One region of the Marinobacter sp. R17 genome, then DNA from elsewhere that is predicted to be linked to it. Evidence: riboswitches for the same ligand, from Rfam matches in the RefSeq annotation. Region 1 holds a riboswitch; each other region holds the start of a gene.
What was found. A riboswitch is a leader RNA that binds a small molecule or an ion and turns the genes downstream of it on or off. The one in region 1 is predicted to bind thiamine pyrophosphate.
Positions count from the first base shown of each region.

Region 2: linked by a shared signal. The riboswitch ahead of EB809_RS04755 (sodium:solute symporter) and the one ahead of thiB (thiamine ABC transporter substrate binding subunit) in region 1 are both predicted to bind thiamine pyrophosphate.
Region 3: linked by a shared signal. The riboswitch ahead of thiC (phosphomethylpyrimidine synthase ThiC) and the one ahead of thiB (thiamine ABC transporter substrate binding subunit) in region 1 are both predicted to bind thiamine pyrophosphate.

Region 1 is NZ_RHGZ01000002.1:27,829-32,788, forward strand. It holds gene thiP (thiamine/thiamine pyrophosphate ABC transporter permease) at 1-706, opposite strand, end outside; gene thiB (thiamine ABC transporter substrate binding subunit) at 682-1,677, opposite strand; TPP riboswitch at 1,730-1,831, opposite strand; gene EB809_RS02110 (BCCT family transporter) at 2,222-3,808, shown strand; gene EB809_RS02115 (alpha-L-glutamate ligase-like protein) at 3,901-4,899, opposite strand; gene EB809_RS02120 (inactive transglutaminase family protein) at 4,899-4,960, opposite strand, start outside.
Region 2 is NZ_RHGZ01000004.1:128,184-133,143, reverse strand. It holds gene EB809_RS04765 (3-hydroxybutyrate oligomer hydrolase family protein) at 1-225, opposite strand, end outside; gene EB809_RS04760 (PHB depolymerase family esterase) at 307-1,998, opposite strand; gene EB809_RS04755 (sodium:solute symporter) at 2,312-3,682, opposite strand; TPP riboswitch at 3,672-3,789, opposite strand; gene EB809_RS04750 (MBL fold metallo-hydrolase) at 3,924-4,895, shown strand.
Region 3 is NZ_RHGZ01000007.1:87,354-92,313, forward strand. It holds gene waaA (lipid IV(A) 3-deoxy-D-manno-octulosonic acid transferase) at 1-174, shown strand, start outside; gene EB809_RS07305 (TolC family outer membrane protein) at 217-1,599, opposite strand; TPP riboswitch at 1,816-1,920, shown strand; gene thiC (phosphomethylpyrimidine synthase ThiC) at 2,041-3,921, shown strand; gene nudF (ADP-ribose diphosphatase) at 4,036-4,665, shown strand; gene EB809_RS07320 (DUF1249 domain-containing protein) at 4,665-4,960, shown strand, end outside.

The DNA.
Region 1 (4,960 bases):
CGACTTCGATCGTGGTGGCCCGTGGGCCGCCACCCAGTGTCATCACGATCGCAAAGCTGGTGAAACAGAGGATGAAAATGAATACCGCCAGTCCCGGCAGGACCCGGCGCAGGGCCGGCCACTCCAGGTTGCGCCACAGCGGGCCGCTGGTCAGGCCCAGTTGAGCCGCCATCCGCCACTGGTTGGCGGGGATGCGCTCGAGTCCCTGCAGCAGGATGCGGGCGGCCAGTGGCGCGTTGAAAAAGACGTGGGCAAGCAGGATGCCCTGCAGCCCGTAGAGGTTCCAACGGAAAGGCAGGCCCAGCCAGCCCAGCGCCGTATTGAGCCAGCCGGAGCGGCCGTACACCGCCACCAGGGCAAACGCCGCGACGATGGTGGGCAACACAAGACTGAGCTCCGTCAGCCGCAGCAGCAGGGCGCGACCGGCGAACCGCGGATGGCGGTGCAGCGCCCGGGCCACCGGAATGGCCAGCAGCAGGCTGAGTCCGGTAGACAGGGTGGCCTGGTACACGCTGAACCAGATCACCTGACGCAGGTAGGCGCTTTGCCAGAGATCGCTGACGGCCTGCCATTGCCACTCCGCCAGCAGGCCGGAAAAACCGGCCGCCACGATGCCGACCAGCAGCAGTGCCACCGCCCGGCCGGGCCAGGCTCGCCAGCGCGGATGGCTGAATGGGGGCGTCACTGTGCGGTCGCGTTGAGCCACTCGTCAATCCAGGCCTTGCGATGGTCGGCGACGGTTTGCGGATCGAAATACAGGGTTCGGGCGGGTTCGATCAGCCGATTGAACACATCGGGCAGCTCGTCGCCCAGGTCCGTCGCCGGATACATCACGTTCTTCAGGGGAATTTCCCGCTGGAAAGCGGGGGTCAGCATGAACGCCAGGAACTGCCGGGCCAATTCGGGATGAGGGCTATTCCGCAGGCGGGCTGCCACCTCCACTTGCAGGTAGTGGCCTTCATCGAAGGCAGCGGCCTGATAGCGATCGGTCTTGTCCACTGCCATGTGATAGGCCGGGGAGGTGCTGTAAGACAGCACCATGGGCGCTTCGCCGTTCATGAACAGCGAGAAGTAAGCATCGCTCCAGCCTTTGGTGACGGTCAGGATGTGCTTTTGCAGCGCCTGCCATTTAGCCGGGGCCTGATCACCGTAGACCTTGCGCATCCACAGCAGGAGGCCCAGCCCGGGTGTGCTGGTGCGCGGGTCCTCGATGATGATTTTCAGATCGTCCGGGGTGTTGATCAGCCCGTCCAGACTGGTGGGGGGATCCGAAAGCTGCTGGGTGTCGTAAACAAACGCGAAATAACCCCAGTCGTAAGGCACGAAGGTGTCGTCCTGCCATTCAATAGGCAGGTTGAGCGACGACGTGTCGATGTCGTGTGGGGCCAGCAGGCCGGTTTTGCGGGCGTCGGCCATGATGCTGGCGTCCAGCCCCAATACCACGTCGGCCGGGCTGGATTCACCTTCCAGGCGCAACCGGTGAAGGATGGCCACGCTGCTGTCCAGTGCCACGAAATTGAGGGTGCAGTTGCACTGCGCTTCGAATGCCTGCTTGACGGCTGGTCCCGGGCCCCACTCTGAGACGAAGGACGGGTAGGTGTAGACCGTCAGCGTTGGGCCAGCCCAGGCCAGACTGGCGGAAAGCGTGAACAGAATCAGGAGGAAAAGGCGTGCCATTGTGGTCGATTCCCGTCGTCGTGTAGGCATTCCGGGGGACCACAGACCGCAGGCAGAGTCTTCACTCAATCCCTTCGCCGGCATGATCCGGAGCAGGTTCCGCGGGTCTGATCTCAGCCTGTCGATACGGTCGCAGGCACCCCGTTGAGAAAACCCTATTTTAACAGACTTACCGGGGTCTGGGCAGCGCCCCTTGGCACGATAGATGTGCAGAATCGTTTTTTCTCAGTCCTTAGACCTGTAAGTAAATAAAGGGCGGCCAATCGCCGTTCGGGGTGGCTGAAATGCCGCTGTTCGTGGCCCGGAGCGACCTGGAAACAGTGTGGGTGACGGGCAACGATTACGATCTCTATATGCCGGTAGCCTGTTGTTTAAAGGCGCCGAAAAAAAATTTCCGGGAAGAGCCGCAATATCTGGGCTACGGTTAGAAAAGTGGGTTCCATCCGGAAATCGCTTTTGATATTTCGAGCTCAAATGAATAGACTTAACGGTCTGTAATCTTGAGTCCGAAATGGACCCAACAATCCGTTCGAGGAGACTTGACGTGAGCGAAGTCCTTAAAGACGAGTACTCCACCGACTATCAGGCGGGTCAGGATAACATCACCCCACTGGGGCTTGACCTGCACAAGACGGTGTTTTTCGTTACGGCAGCATTGATCATCTTTTTCGTGGTGGGAACCCTGATTTTCCCGGATGTCTCGAATTCGCTGCTCAGTGGTGCCAAGGCCGGGGCCATCAATCATTTTGACTGGCTGTTCCTGATCAGCGGCAACATCTTCGTGATTTTCTGCCTGGCACTCATCGTGCTGCCGGTCGGCAATATCCGCATTGGCGGTACCGACGCGGTTCCGGAATTCTCCACCATGTCCTGGTTCGCGATGCTGTTCGCTGCTGGCATGGGTATTGGTCTGATGTTCTGGGGTGTTGCCGAGCCGGTCGCCTATTACACCGACTGGTACGGCACGCCGCTCAATGTGGCCCCGAATACGCCGGAAGGTGCGAGCCTCGCCATGGGGGCGACCATGTACCACTGGGGTCTGCATCCCTGGGCAATCTACGCCATTGTTGCGCTGTCCCTGTCCTTCTTCGCCTTCAACAAGGGCATGCCGCTGACCCTGCGTTCGGCTTTCTTCCCGATCTTTGGTGATCGCGTCTGGGGCTGGATCGGTGACGTCATCGACATCCTCGCGGTGCTGGCGACCATCTTCGGTCTGGCCACATCCCTGGGTCTGGGCGCGCAACAGGCAGCCTCCGGTCTCCACTACCTGTTCGGTATCGACAGCGGCATCAGCACCCAGATCGCCATCATCTTCGGCATCACCTGCGTGGCGTTGATCTCGGTGATTCGTGGTCTGGATGGCGGCGTCAAGCTGCTCAGTAATATCAATATGGGGCTGGCGGCGGCACTGCTGCTGTTCGTGATCTTCGCCGGTCACACCCTGGGTGTGTTCGAAGCGTTCTGGACCACCACGTCCGCTTACGTCGGTAATATCCTGCCGCTGAGTAACCCCTTCGGTCGTGAAGACGAGACCTGGTTCCACGGCTGGACCGTCTTCTACTGGGCCTGGTGGATTTCCTGGTCACCGTTCGTCGGCATGTTCATCGCCCGGGTGTCCAAAGGTCGTACCGTGCGCCAGTTCGTGACCGCCGTACTGATTATCCCGACCATAATCACCATTGTCTGGATGAGCGCATTTGGCGGTTCGGCCCTGGAGCAGATCCAGGCGGGCGTCGGCTCACTGGCAACCGACGGTCTGACCGATGTCTCTCTGGCGATGTTCCAGATGCTGGCCAACATCCCGCTGACCACCATCACGTCGTTCCTGGGCATCATCCTGGTCATGGTCTTCTTCGTGACCTCGTCTGACTCAGGCTCGCTGGTCATCGACAGCATCACCGCCGGCGGCAAGCTGGACGCACCGACCCAGCAGCGTGTTTTCTGGGCGGTCATGGAAGGTGCGATTGCAGCGGCACTGGTCTTCGGCGGCGGTTCTGACGCGCTGAAGTCCCTGCAAGCCGGCGCGGTCAGTGTGGGCCTGCCGTTCACCTTCGTACTGCTCGTCATGTGCTATGGCCTCTACAAAGGTCTGAACAACGAGCGTGCACTGATCAACGCCGGCATGAAATAAACTCCCGGCCTGATCCGAAAAACCCGCCTCGAACGAGGCGGGTTTTTTTATGCCCGAAACAACGGGGCAGGTATGCGGGATCGGCTAAAGACTCAGGCGTAGACCGGCTTCTGATAACTTGTCTGGAGTGGAGCGGACAGGTTGCCGGAGTGGCTGAAAATGGACATGGCGTATTCCACCCGGGCTTCTGGAGTGAGGTGGGTGCGCTTGAGGCTTTCGATGTACTTCAGGCGTGGCAGCAGGCCCTTGCCATTGGCCATCTGGATGGCCAGGCCGGGCCGGGCGTTCAACTCCAGTAGAGTCGGGCCACTGTTCTGGTCGAGCACCAGATCCGCACCCATATAGCCGAGGCCCGTAGCCTCGTAGCAGCGCGATGCCATCACCAGCATCGTATGCCAGTCTTCGATATGGATGTGCTCCAGCGCCAGGCCGGTGTCCGGGTGGGTCTTGACCGGGCGGTTGAATTGCACGGCGTTCAGACTCCGGCCGGTGGCGATGTCGATGCCCACACCGATGGCGCCCTGGTGCAGGTTGGCCTTGCCGTCAGAAGCCCGGGTAGCCAGGCGCAGCATGGCCATCACCGGATAACCGCGGAAAACGATAATGCGGATGTCGGGCACGCCCTGGAACGAGTAGTCGGTGAGGGCGCTGCTGCACTGGATCAGATCCTCGACGATCGCCACATCGGGCGAACCGCCCAATGAGTACAGGCCGGCCAGGATGTTGGACAGGTGGCGCTCCAGGTGTCGCAGGGACACCGCCGCACCGGAGGCCTTGATAAAGCTGTCGTCCTCGCGCCGGGTAATGACGAGGATGCCCTTGCCACCGGAGCCCTTGGCCGGTTTGATGGCGAAGCCGTTCAGGTCCGCCACCCGTTCCCGGAAATGGGAGATCTGGTGCTGTTGGGAAACCACCTGGCGCAGGGCCGGGGTAGCCACATCGTATTCCTCGGCCACCAGCTTGGTTTTCAGCTTGTTGTCCACCAGCGGGTAGGCGCTGCGGTCGTTGTAACGGGCAATGTAATCCACATTGCGCCGGTTCATATTGAGCATGCCGCGGCGGGTGAGGGCGGCCGGCGAGATCCATCGCATCAGTCATACTCCTGCATGGGATGGAACCGACGCAGTTCGCTGAGCTTGTAGCCGGTGTACT
Region 2 (4,960 bases), on a different contig from region 1:
CAGTGGATCGGCCGGCGCCGGCGCGGTGCCGCTGGCCAGTCCGCTGGCGCCGAGACCACCGGTCAGCAGGTCGTTGCTGCTGCCGTCATAGCGTTGGTGAACGATGTCGCTGGTCAGGAAGTCCGGTTTCTGGTTGATGCCGGTGATCGGTAGGTCATCGGTCTTGCAGGCGGCCAGTACCAGTGTGCAGGCCCCCAGCAGGGCATAGCGTGTCAGGCGTTGCATGGTCATTTCCTCGGTTTTTATCGATTGTTGTTAAGGATGGTATCCGTCCCATCCGGTCCAGGACCGAATGGGACGCCATTGTCACGGGCACTGCCCGACTTCGTAAACGCCCGCCGTACTGCTGTGGACCCAGCTGTAGGTGCCGGAAACAGCGCCCAGTGAATCATCGCCCCCGACCGTGTAATAGCCCATCTGGTAGTAGGCCCGGCCAGCGGAGTCGTGTTGCAGGTTGGTGCCATACCAGTCCTGGCAATCGCCGGTACCACCACCGCTGTCGCCGCCCCCCGTGCGACAGGCTTCCGGTTCCGCGGCGTACCAGGTGCCCGGCTCACCCTGGTACAGCGTGACGGTCGACCAGGTGTCGAAGGAGCCGCCGATGTCCTGCTGGTCGGTTAACGAGAAGGCACGCAGGTTGGAGGTGCCGCCGGCGATGGCGCGGCCCGCCGTGATGTGGCCGCTGGGTGACGCGTCGGCAGTGTCGCAGGTGACATCCGGGGCGCTGGGATCGGTGACCGAAACGGTCCGGGTGCGGGTCACGGTGTTGTCATCGCTGTCGGTGGCGGAATAGGTACAGGTGTAGTCCCCCTCGGTGCTGGTGTCGACGCTGCTGCAATCGGCCGAGACGTTCAGACTGCCGTCTTCGGGATCCGTGGCGGTGGCGCCGGGATCGGTGAAGGACGCGCCCAGGTCAATGTCCAGTGGGTTCTCGCCGTTCAGCGTCAGCGTGGGATCGCCGTTGCTGCCACCCGACCCGTTCCGGCTGTGACGGTTGAAGAAGTCCCAGATGATGTCCGGATAGCTGGGGCCGACGCGGACCGCCCAGGCGCCCTCACTGCCGTCCTCACCGCCGACCCAGTAGTGGCCGTGGTCGGTATCCGTGGTGTTGGCCGTGGTCGTAGGCCCGTCGAAGAACACCGTTTCCACCACCGAGCGGCCATCGCCGTTGCCGTAGCGGGTGTGCAGGCAGTCGTAGTTGTCCTGGTAGAACGGCGTGCAGGAGGCCTGACTTTGCTGGGCCTGGGCGGGCGTGTTGTGACTGGCGTCGCCGAAGACCTGCAGGTGGGCGTCGCGGATATTGCGACCGGCCGGCTGGATCACGGTGCAGTCGTTGTTGTTCTGCAGCACCATCAACGGGATCGGGTAGGTGTCGTCCAGTTCGGCTTCCATATCACTGGCCACCTGACTGACGCTGTGGAAGGTGGCGTAGCCGGGGCACTGGCCGGACAGGGAGACCGAGGCAGAATCCTCGCCATAGGGTAAACCGGAAGCCGAGGCGGCCGCGGCCCAATACTCGTTGTGGGCGATCGCGGCGACCACCGTCATAGCGCCGCCGGAGGACAGGCCCGTGATGTAGCGCCGGTTTGGGTCGACGCTGTATGCCGCCTCCACCGCCTGGCCGATACGCAGCAGGTCCTGGGGCTCGCCGGAGCCTTCATGCTGGTGCTGGTCGAACCAGAAGCCCCAGCAATTCTCATTGCGCAGGCCGTCGTAGCTGGTGATAAACGGCGTGACCAGGATAAAGCCGTAGCGATCCGCCGCCGCTTTCAGGCCCCACTCATTGAGGGCGTTGGATTGGGTCTGGCTGCAGCCATGCAGTGCCATCACCATCGGAGCGGGCGTGGTTAAGGCGTCCGGGACATAGACCTGGTACTGCCGATCGCGGGAGGCGGAATAGCTGCCCGCCGGCAGGGTGTCGGATGTCACGGTACCGGCGCTGGTCAGCGCCGGAATCAGCACGGTCAGGACGACCGCCATAAAACGTCGGATTGGCATAGCGTGCTCCTTGCTCTCTTGTTGTTGTGTTGGAGGGGCAATCTGCCCGGCACCGGAACACCTATGCGCATGCTGTGCCAAAAGGTAAAACGTTTGTAAAACAGCGAGGTAATGAACGAGGCAGGATTGGGTCAGGGGAAAACCATCCGGAAATCCGGACAGCTGATGAGGCCCGGCAGGCAGGAAACCACTGGGAAACAGGGCTCAGGGCAACCGCTTTGGGTGTCCGTCCTGACAGACAGTGTCCGCCAGTATGGACACTCGGGTTGGGAATGCGCCGATAGCAGGGTGGCTACCGGCGCCTCAGCCGCCTTTAACCGGCTGTGCTGGGACGGAGCAAGCCCAGGCTGACGCTGACAGCCGCCGACGCCACCAGAGCGCCGAGGAACGGCGCCAGGGTCGGCACGCCACCGGGGAAGCTGGCGGCGTGCAGGCCTTCAATCACACTGCCCGTTGCGATCCAGTCCGGCAGCACGGCACCGATCAGGCCGGCCGTGGCACCGGCGACGGCAGCCGCGGTGGTCATCCGTGACCAGAGGCCCAGCAGCACCGGAATCACCGTGGTGGCGCACAGCAGGTCGGCAATCAGGAACAGCCGCAGCACCGAGTAGCCCTGCAGGGCGATGAGAATCACCGGCACCATCAACAGCACCGTCAGCCAGCGGGCACCGGTCAGGGACAGGCCGCGCTTTTCGGTGACCGCCAGCGACGCCAGGCCATTCTGCAACGTGTCGACCGACGACGCGACCAGCGTGAGAGCCAGGACCAGCGCGACAGTCGCCAGCCAGGCCGGCGCGCTGTGCAGCAGGGCGAAGAACGGAATCGGCGGCGAGCCGAGGTCGGCACCACTCAACGCGGCGGCGATGCCAAGCCCACCGACCAGGGCCACCACCAGTACGGTGGTCACACCGCCCAGAATGGCTCCGCGACCCAAGGCAGCGCCGTCCTTCGCAGCCCAGAGCCGTTGCCAGTAGCCCTGATGGAACAGGTTGGCCGCGGTCACCGCGATCACCAGGGTCAGGGCCACGGCCAGGGCATCCGCTACCGGGACCTGGGGCTGACTGGCCGAGGCCGACGCGTCCGGCAAGGCCGGGATCGCCACCGCCCCGACCAGCAGGATCAGCGCGATCAGCAACAGACCCTGCCAGCGATCGGTCACCAGGCTCGCCCGCAAGCCGCCCCAGGCAGTGTAGACCAGCGTGGTGATCGCCACGCCGAGGATGGCGAGGTTGCCGTTGAGGTCCGTGAGCAGGCCGGTGATGGCGCCCACGGCCGTGAGTTCGGCGGTCAGGAAACACAGCATGTAGAGCACGGAAATCAGGGCTACCCAGCGGCGCACGCCGGTGCCGAAGCAGGCCTGGGCGAATTCGCCGATGCTGCGGCCTTCGGGCAGGTGACGCCGGATGGCCGGGCCGCAGGCCGCGAACACCAGGAACGGCAGCGCCGCCCCGACGGCGTAGCCGGCCAGCGCAATTGGGCCCACCATGGCCCCCACTTCGGGCGGGGCAAACAGGATCCAGCCGCCCATGCCGGAGGCCAGGAAGGACAGCCCCAGAGCCTGGGCGCCCTGGGAGTTGCGGGCGGTGACGTAGTCGTCCAGGCCGCCATCCGCGAAACGGGCGCGCAGGCCCAACCAGGTAAAGACAAGCAATGCGGCGGCAACGGCCGCTACGGTGATGATCACGTCGCACTTCCTCCGCCGGTATGAACCGGATCAGGTTCCAGGGTTTGGACGGTTTCCCGTCGTATTCTCAGCCCGCCGGCGTGCGGTGGACTCCCCTGGCGACAAAATGTGTGGAATGGGTTTTCGGCGACCATACTGACATAGTTCAAAGTCGCAATCGATTGGCGAAACATCGGCTTTACTTCGACCCACGTAGCATTAGCGACACACCGATGGATTCTGATTCCCAGGGAGACTGCTCATGCACCTCATTCGAAACAGCCTTGTATCTCTCGCCTTGCTGGCACTGGTAACGCCGGTGGCGCGTGCCGCCGATACGGTCCGCGTCACGCCACTGGGCGGTCAGGACGGCGAGTTCTGCGTTCTCGACCGGGCCCTGGTGTTCGAAGACCCCAATGGTACGCGCATCCTGTATGACGCCGGCCGCACGGTCGCCGGGGCCGATGACCCGCGCCTGGGCAACATCGACGTGGTCCTGGTCAGCCACGTTCACGGCGACCATCTGGGTGACCGGCACATTCCGGAACCCAACGCCGGCAGCTGTGCCTCACCGGCGGCCTCCGAAGACGACGCGCCGCTGTCCAACAGCGTCAAGATTGCGGTCAAGAAGAACGCCCGGATCGTAACGGGCAGTGAAATGGCGAGTTTCTTTGCCGGGCGACTGAAAGCGGCGGACGGCGACCCGAAGGCTTCGGTGCTGGTTCGCTTCGGTGCCCATGTGGAGGAAGGCGGCGTGGGGATCACCACGGTGCCGGCGGTGCACAGCAACGGCCTGTCGCCGGCCTTTATCGATGGGCAGATGGGCAAGATCCTCTCGGCGGCGGGGCTGACCGCCTATGTCGGCCCGCCCACCGGTTACGTACTGACGTTCACGAACGGCCTGGTGGTCTACCTGTCCGGCGATACCGGCATCACCGCGGATCAGGAAGCCGTGGTGCACGACTACTACGGGGCCAAGCTGGCGGTCATTAACATTGGGGACACCTACACGACCGGGCCAGAGGAAGCGGCCCACGTGATCAACGAGATGGTCAAGCCCGCCAGCGTGATTCCATCCCACGCCAATGAGCCGGCGACGGAAAAGGGCAAGGTCCGGCCGGGGACGCGGACCGACGCGTTTATTCAGGCGTCCGACGTGCCGGTGCATGTGCCGCTGAGCGGCCGCACCATGGCATTTGACGCCGGCGGCGAATGTGTCGAGGGCTGTGGTTGATCGCCGCAGGGGTGTCTCGCTTCCGGTCGCCGTCCCCTTTAAGCTGGGCCGGTGACAGGCAGGAG
Region 3 (4,960 bases), on a different contig from region 1:
GGGGCGGGGCTGGTCCGTGTTCAGGATTCACGTGAGCTGGCGGATGCGCTCGGCCGCGGTTTCGCGGATTCAGATTATCGCCAACAGCTGGGAACCAACGCGCTGGCCGTCGTCGATGCCAATCGCGGGGCGTTGAAGCGCGTGGTGGACGGGATCGTCGAAAAGCTGGGGTAGGGGATGCTGGCGCCCGGACATAGAGCGCCAGCGAGTCACAGTTTAGGGCGATTTGGTCGGGTCGACGGTCTTGGTGTCGTTGGCGATGGCACCGATGCTCGGCGCCGAACTGCTCAGCCAGCGGTTGAGATCCACCAGATCCTGCGGGCTCAGGGTGCCGGCCACCAGTTTCAGGTTCAGCGTGTTCACCACGTAGTCGTAGCGGGCGTTGGCGTAATCACGCAGAGACTCGTAGTAGTTCCGCTCGGCATCCAGCACTTCCACGATGTTGCGTGTGCCCACCTCGTAACCGGCGCGGGTCGCATCCAGCGCACTGCGGCGGGACACGATGCTTTGCTCCTGGGAGTTGACCGTCTCGATGTTGGAGTTGACCGTACGGTAGAAACTGCGCGCATTCACGCTGACATCACGGCGCACCGTCTTGAGATTCTGGTCGGAGGCTTCCAGCTGCGCGCGCTGCTGACGGATACTGGCTTCGGTGCCGTTACCTTCATACAGCGGAACGTTCAGTTGCAGGGCCAGCACGCCTTCGGTTGTCGTACCATCGACGGTGCTCTGGTTGGGCGAGACCTGGCCAACGCCGTCCAACTCGGTGTTGCCGTATTTGGCGCTCAGATCGAGGGTCGGATAGTGCCCGGCTTTGGCCACATCCAGCAGCGACCGATTGGCCTGCAGCGTGTAGGCGGCTGACTGCACGCGCCAGTTCTGTTGCAGGGCGATTTTTTCCCAGGCGGCCGGGTCGGTTGGTTGCGGGCGGGAGAGCGGGAAGTCCTGCTGCAGGTTTTCCAGGTCACCGGCGTTTTCGCCGATCAGTCGGCTGAGCTGTTCGCGCGCGATATCCAGGTCGCTTTCGGCGGAAATCCGCTCGCTCTTGCTGGCATCATAGCTGGCGCGGGATTCATACACTTCGGTGATGGCGATCAGGCCCACGTCGAAGCGCTCCTGGGCCTGGTCGTACTGGCGCGCGAAGGCCGCTTCAGCGGCGCGCACCGTGGTCAGGTTGTCCTCGGCGCGCAGCACGTTGAAGTAGGCGGTGGCCACGTCCAGGATCAACTGCTGCTGGGCCAGGCTGTAATCGGCCCGGGCGCTTTCGCTCTGGAACTGGCTGGCGTCGTAGTTGAACCAGTTCTCGGCCCGGAACAGCGGCTGGGTCAGTTCCACCCCGTAGCCAAAGGACTTGTAGGAATCGTCGGTCCGCGGGCCGTCGGAGTCGATGTGCTGGGCGTTACCGTAGGCATCGATCTTGGGCAGGAGCTGGCTTCGGGTGACATCGACGTTCGCCTGCTGGGCTTCGTAGGAGGCCCGGGCGGACGCAATGCCGGAATCATAGGCCAGTGCCTTCTCATAAGCATCGATGAGGTCGGTTGCCATGGCCGGCTGGACAACCAGCAGTCCGACCAGGCCGGTGAGCACGGATTTCTTCATGGATTCTCCTGCCTACGCATTGTTGGGGCGAGCCTCGTCCCTGAGTGTGGGGCCGCGAACCCTGCGGGTCGGGCTGGACAGAAGTCGGGAGGCTCAAGGAAGCGGTCCTCATTATGGACAAAAATCCATCTGATCTCTACACTTGCGGAAATCACCTTTAAGGGCCTGCACGCACTGTTCGGTGCGGTTTGTAAGCCCTTGGGTTGATCACTCAAATGCGTCTTGACGGGGTGCCGGTAAAACCGGCTGAGATTGCCCAGGGCAAAACCCGCGAACCTGATCCGGTTAATACCGGCGTAGGAATCTAAGACAAGCTGTCCAGTGCAATCCAGGCTTTACGCCTGTGTTGTGCCCGGATCCTTCCTCGTCAAACGCGCCCCGTCCACCCAGGACACTTTGCCGTCGATCCACCGGATCGGCCCCGACAAGAGGGACGCCATGATGACTACCGAGAGCATCGAATTCCTGAAGGATGCCGCCGCCGTTGATGAGGCTGCGGTTCAGCCGCTGCCCTGTTCCCGTAAAATCTACGTAACCGGAAGTCGCCCGGACCTGCGGGTGCCGATGCGGGAAATCAGTCTGAGTGACAGCGTGACCGACAGCGGAAGGCACGCCAACGAGCCGCTGGTGGTTTACGACACCTCCGGGCCCTACACCGATCCGCAGGCCCTAATTGATCTGAGGCAGGGTCTGGCGCCGGTTCGCCAGTCGTGGATCGACGAGCGTGACGACACGGAAACCTTGTCGGGCTATTCCTCCCAGTACACCTTGCGGCGTCTGAAAGATCCGACGCTGGACGTGCTGCGGTTTGAAGAGCGGCGCAAGCCGTTGCGGGCGAAGCCGGGCCGTAACGTCAGCCAGATGCACTATGCCCGCCGGGGCATCATCACGCCGGAGATGGAATTCGTCGCCATCCGCGAGAACATGAAACTGCAGGAAGCCCGGGCCAAGGGCTGGCTCGACAGCCAGCATCCGGGACAGTCCCACGGGGCGGCCATGCCGGCCGAGATCACTCCGGAATTTGTGCGGGAGGAAATCGCCCGCGGTCGCGCGATCATTCCCGCTAACATCAACCACCCGGAGCTGGAGCCGATGATCATCGGCCGCAACTTCCTGGTGAAGATCAACGGCAACATCGGGAATTCGGCGGTCAGTTCGTCGATCGAGGAAGAGGTGGAGAAGCTCACCTGGGGCATCCGCTGGGGCGCCGATACCGTGATGGATCTGTCCACCGGCAAGAACATCCACGAAACCCGCGAGTGGATCATCCGCAACTCGCCCGTCCCGATCGGCACCGTGCCGATTTATCAGGCACTGGAAAAAGTGAACGGCGTGGCCGAAGACCTGACCTGGGAGATCTTCCGCGACACCCTGATTGAGCAGGCGGAGCAGGGCATCGACTACTTCACCATCCACGCCGGTGTGCGGTTGCACCACGTCCCGCTGACGGCGAAACGGGTCACCGGCATTGTGTCCCGAGGCGGCTCGATCATGGCCAAGTGGTGCCTGGCGCATCATCAGGAAAGTTTCCTGTATACGCATTTCGAAGAGATCTGCGAGATCATGAAGGCCTACGATGTCTCCTTCAGTCTGGGTGACGGACTGCGGCCCGGCTGCATCGCTGACGCCAACGACGAGTCCCAGTTCGGCGAGCTGGAGACCCTGGGCGAGTTGACCAAAATCGCCTGGAAGCACGACGTCCAGGTGATGATCGAGGGGCCTGGACACGTCCCCATGCACCTGATCAAGGAAAACATGGACAAGCAGCTCGATTGCTGCGACGAAGCCCCGTTCTACACCCTGGGCCCGCTGGTGACCGACATTGCGCCGGGGTACGACCATATCACCTCCGGCATCGGCGCCGCCATGATCGGCTGGTACGGCTGCGCCATGTTGTGTTACGTGACGCCCAAGGAACACCTGGGGCTGCCCAACAAGGACGATGTGAAGACCGGCATCATCACCTACAAGATCGCCGCCCACGCCGCCGATCTGGCCAAGGGGCATCCGGGGGCGCAGGTGCGGGACGATGCTCTGTCCCGGGCCCGGTTCGAGTTCCGCTGGGAAGACCAGTTCAACCTCGGCTTCGACCCGGACACGGCGCGCGCCTATCACGACGAAACCCTGCCCAAGGATTCGGCCAAGGTGGCGCACTTCTGCTCCATGTGCGGGCCCAAGTTCTGTTCCATGAAGATCACCCAGGAAGTGCGTGACTACGCGAAAGAGCAGGGACTGGAAACCCGGGATGCCATCGAACAGGGCATGCGGGACAAGTCCCGGCAATTCGTGGACGGCGGCGCGAAGATCTACAACAAGGTCTGACGGCGCCACCCTGGGCCCTGTCCGGTCGGGCAGGGCCTGTCGCCTGCCAGGGGACTTGCCAATCCGGGCGCCGGCCTTCTATTGTTCGGCTTCACTCTCCCAAACAGGTGATTCATGTCAGAGCAAAAGGTTGCTCCGTTCCAGTTCGGTGCTGAAGACGTCGAAATCGAAAGCCGGGAAACCCTGTTCAAGGGCTTCTTCGGCATGGAGCGGTTGCGCCTGCGCCACGCCCGCTTTGGCGGTGGTTACACCGAAGCCTTCGATCGGGAGATTTTTCAGCGTGGGGACGCCACCTGTGTGTTGCCCTATGATCCGGTTCGCGACGAAGTCGTATTGTTGGAACAGTTCCGCCCCGGTGCCCTGGGGCGGAACCAGTCGCCCTGGCTGCTGGAACTGGTGGCCGGCATGGACGAGCCCGGTGAAACACCGGAAGACGTGGCCAACCGGGAAGCGGAGGAAGAAGCCGGGCTGACTTTCAAACGACTGGAGAAAATCTGCCACTACCTGGTGTCGCCGGGTGGCACCACCGAGATGGTGTCGCTGTTCTGTGGTCAGGTGGACGCGTCCGGCGCAGGCGGGCTGTACGGAATTGAGGCAGAGCATGAAGATATTCGTGCGCATGTAATGGCGGCGGATGAGGCTTTGCGTATGATAGCGGATGGGCGGATCAATAACGCCGCCGCCATTATCGCCCTGCAGTGGCTGGCCATGCAGCGGCAGAGATTGAAGCAAGAGTGGTCCTGATGTCTGAGAACGCGGAAATGCCCCTGCGGCGCAAGAAAGCCTATGTGCCCGACCTCCGGCGCTTCGGCGCGCTGTGTGAGGGGAACTATGGCCGGATCCGGAGGCTGCGCCTGCTGGCGGAGTCGCAGCCCGACGTGGCGGAGTTCGAATTGCGCGACGGTGACGCCTACTTCGGCCGGGTCCGCATTGAGCAATTGCAGCAGTCCCGATTCACCGAAACGCTGCTGTTGGAACAGATCCACAACGCCGGGCGCTGGCTCAACGATCCGCACCTGACCGTCCGCGTCTACCACGA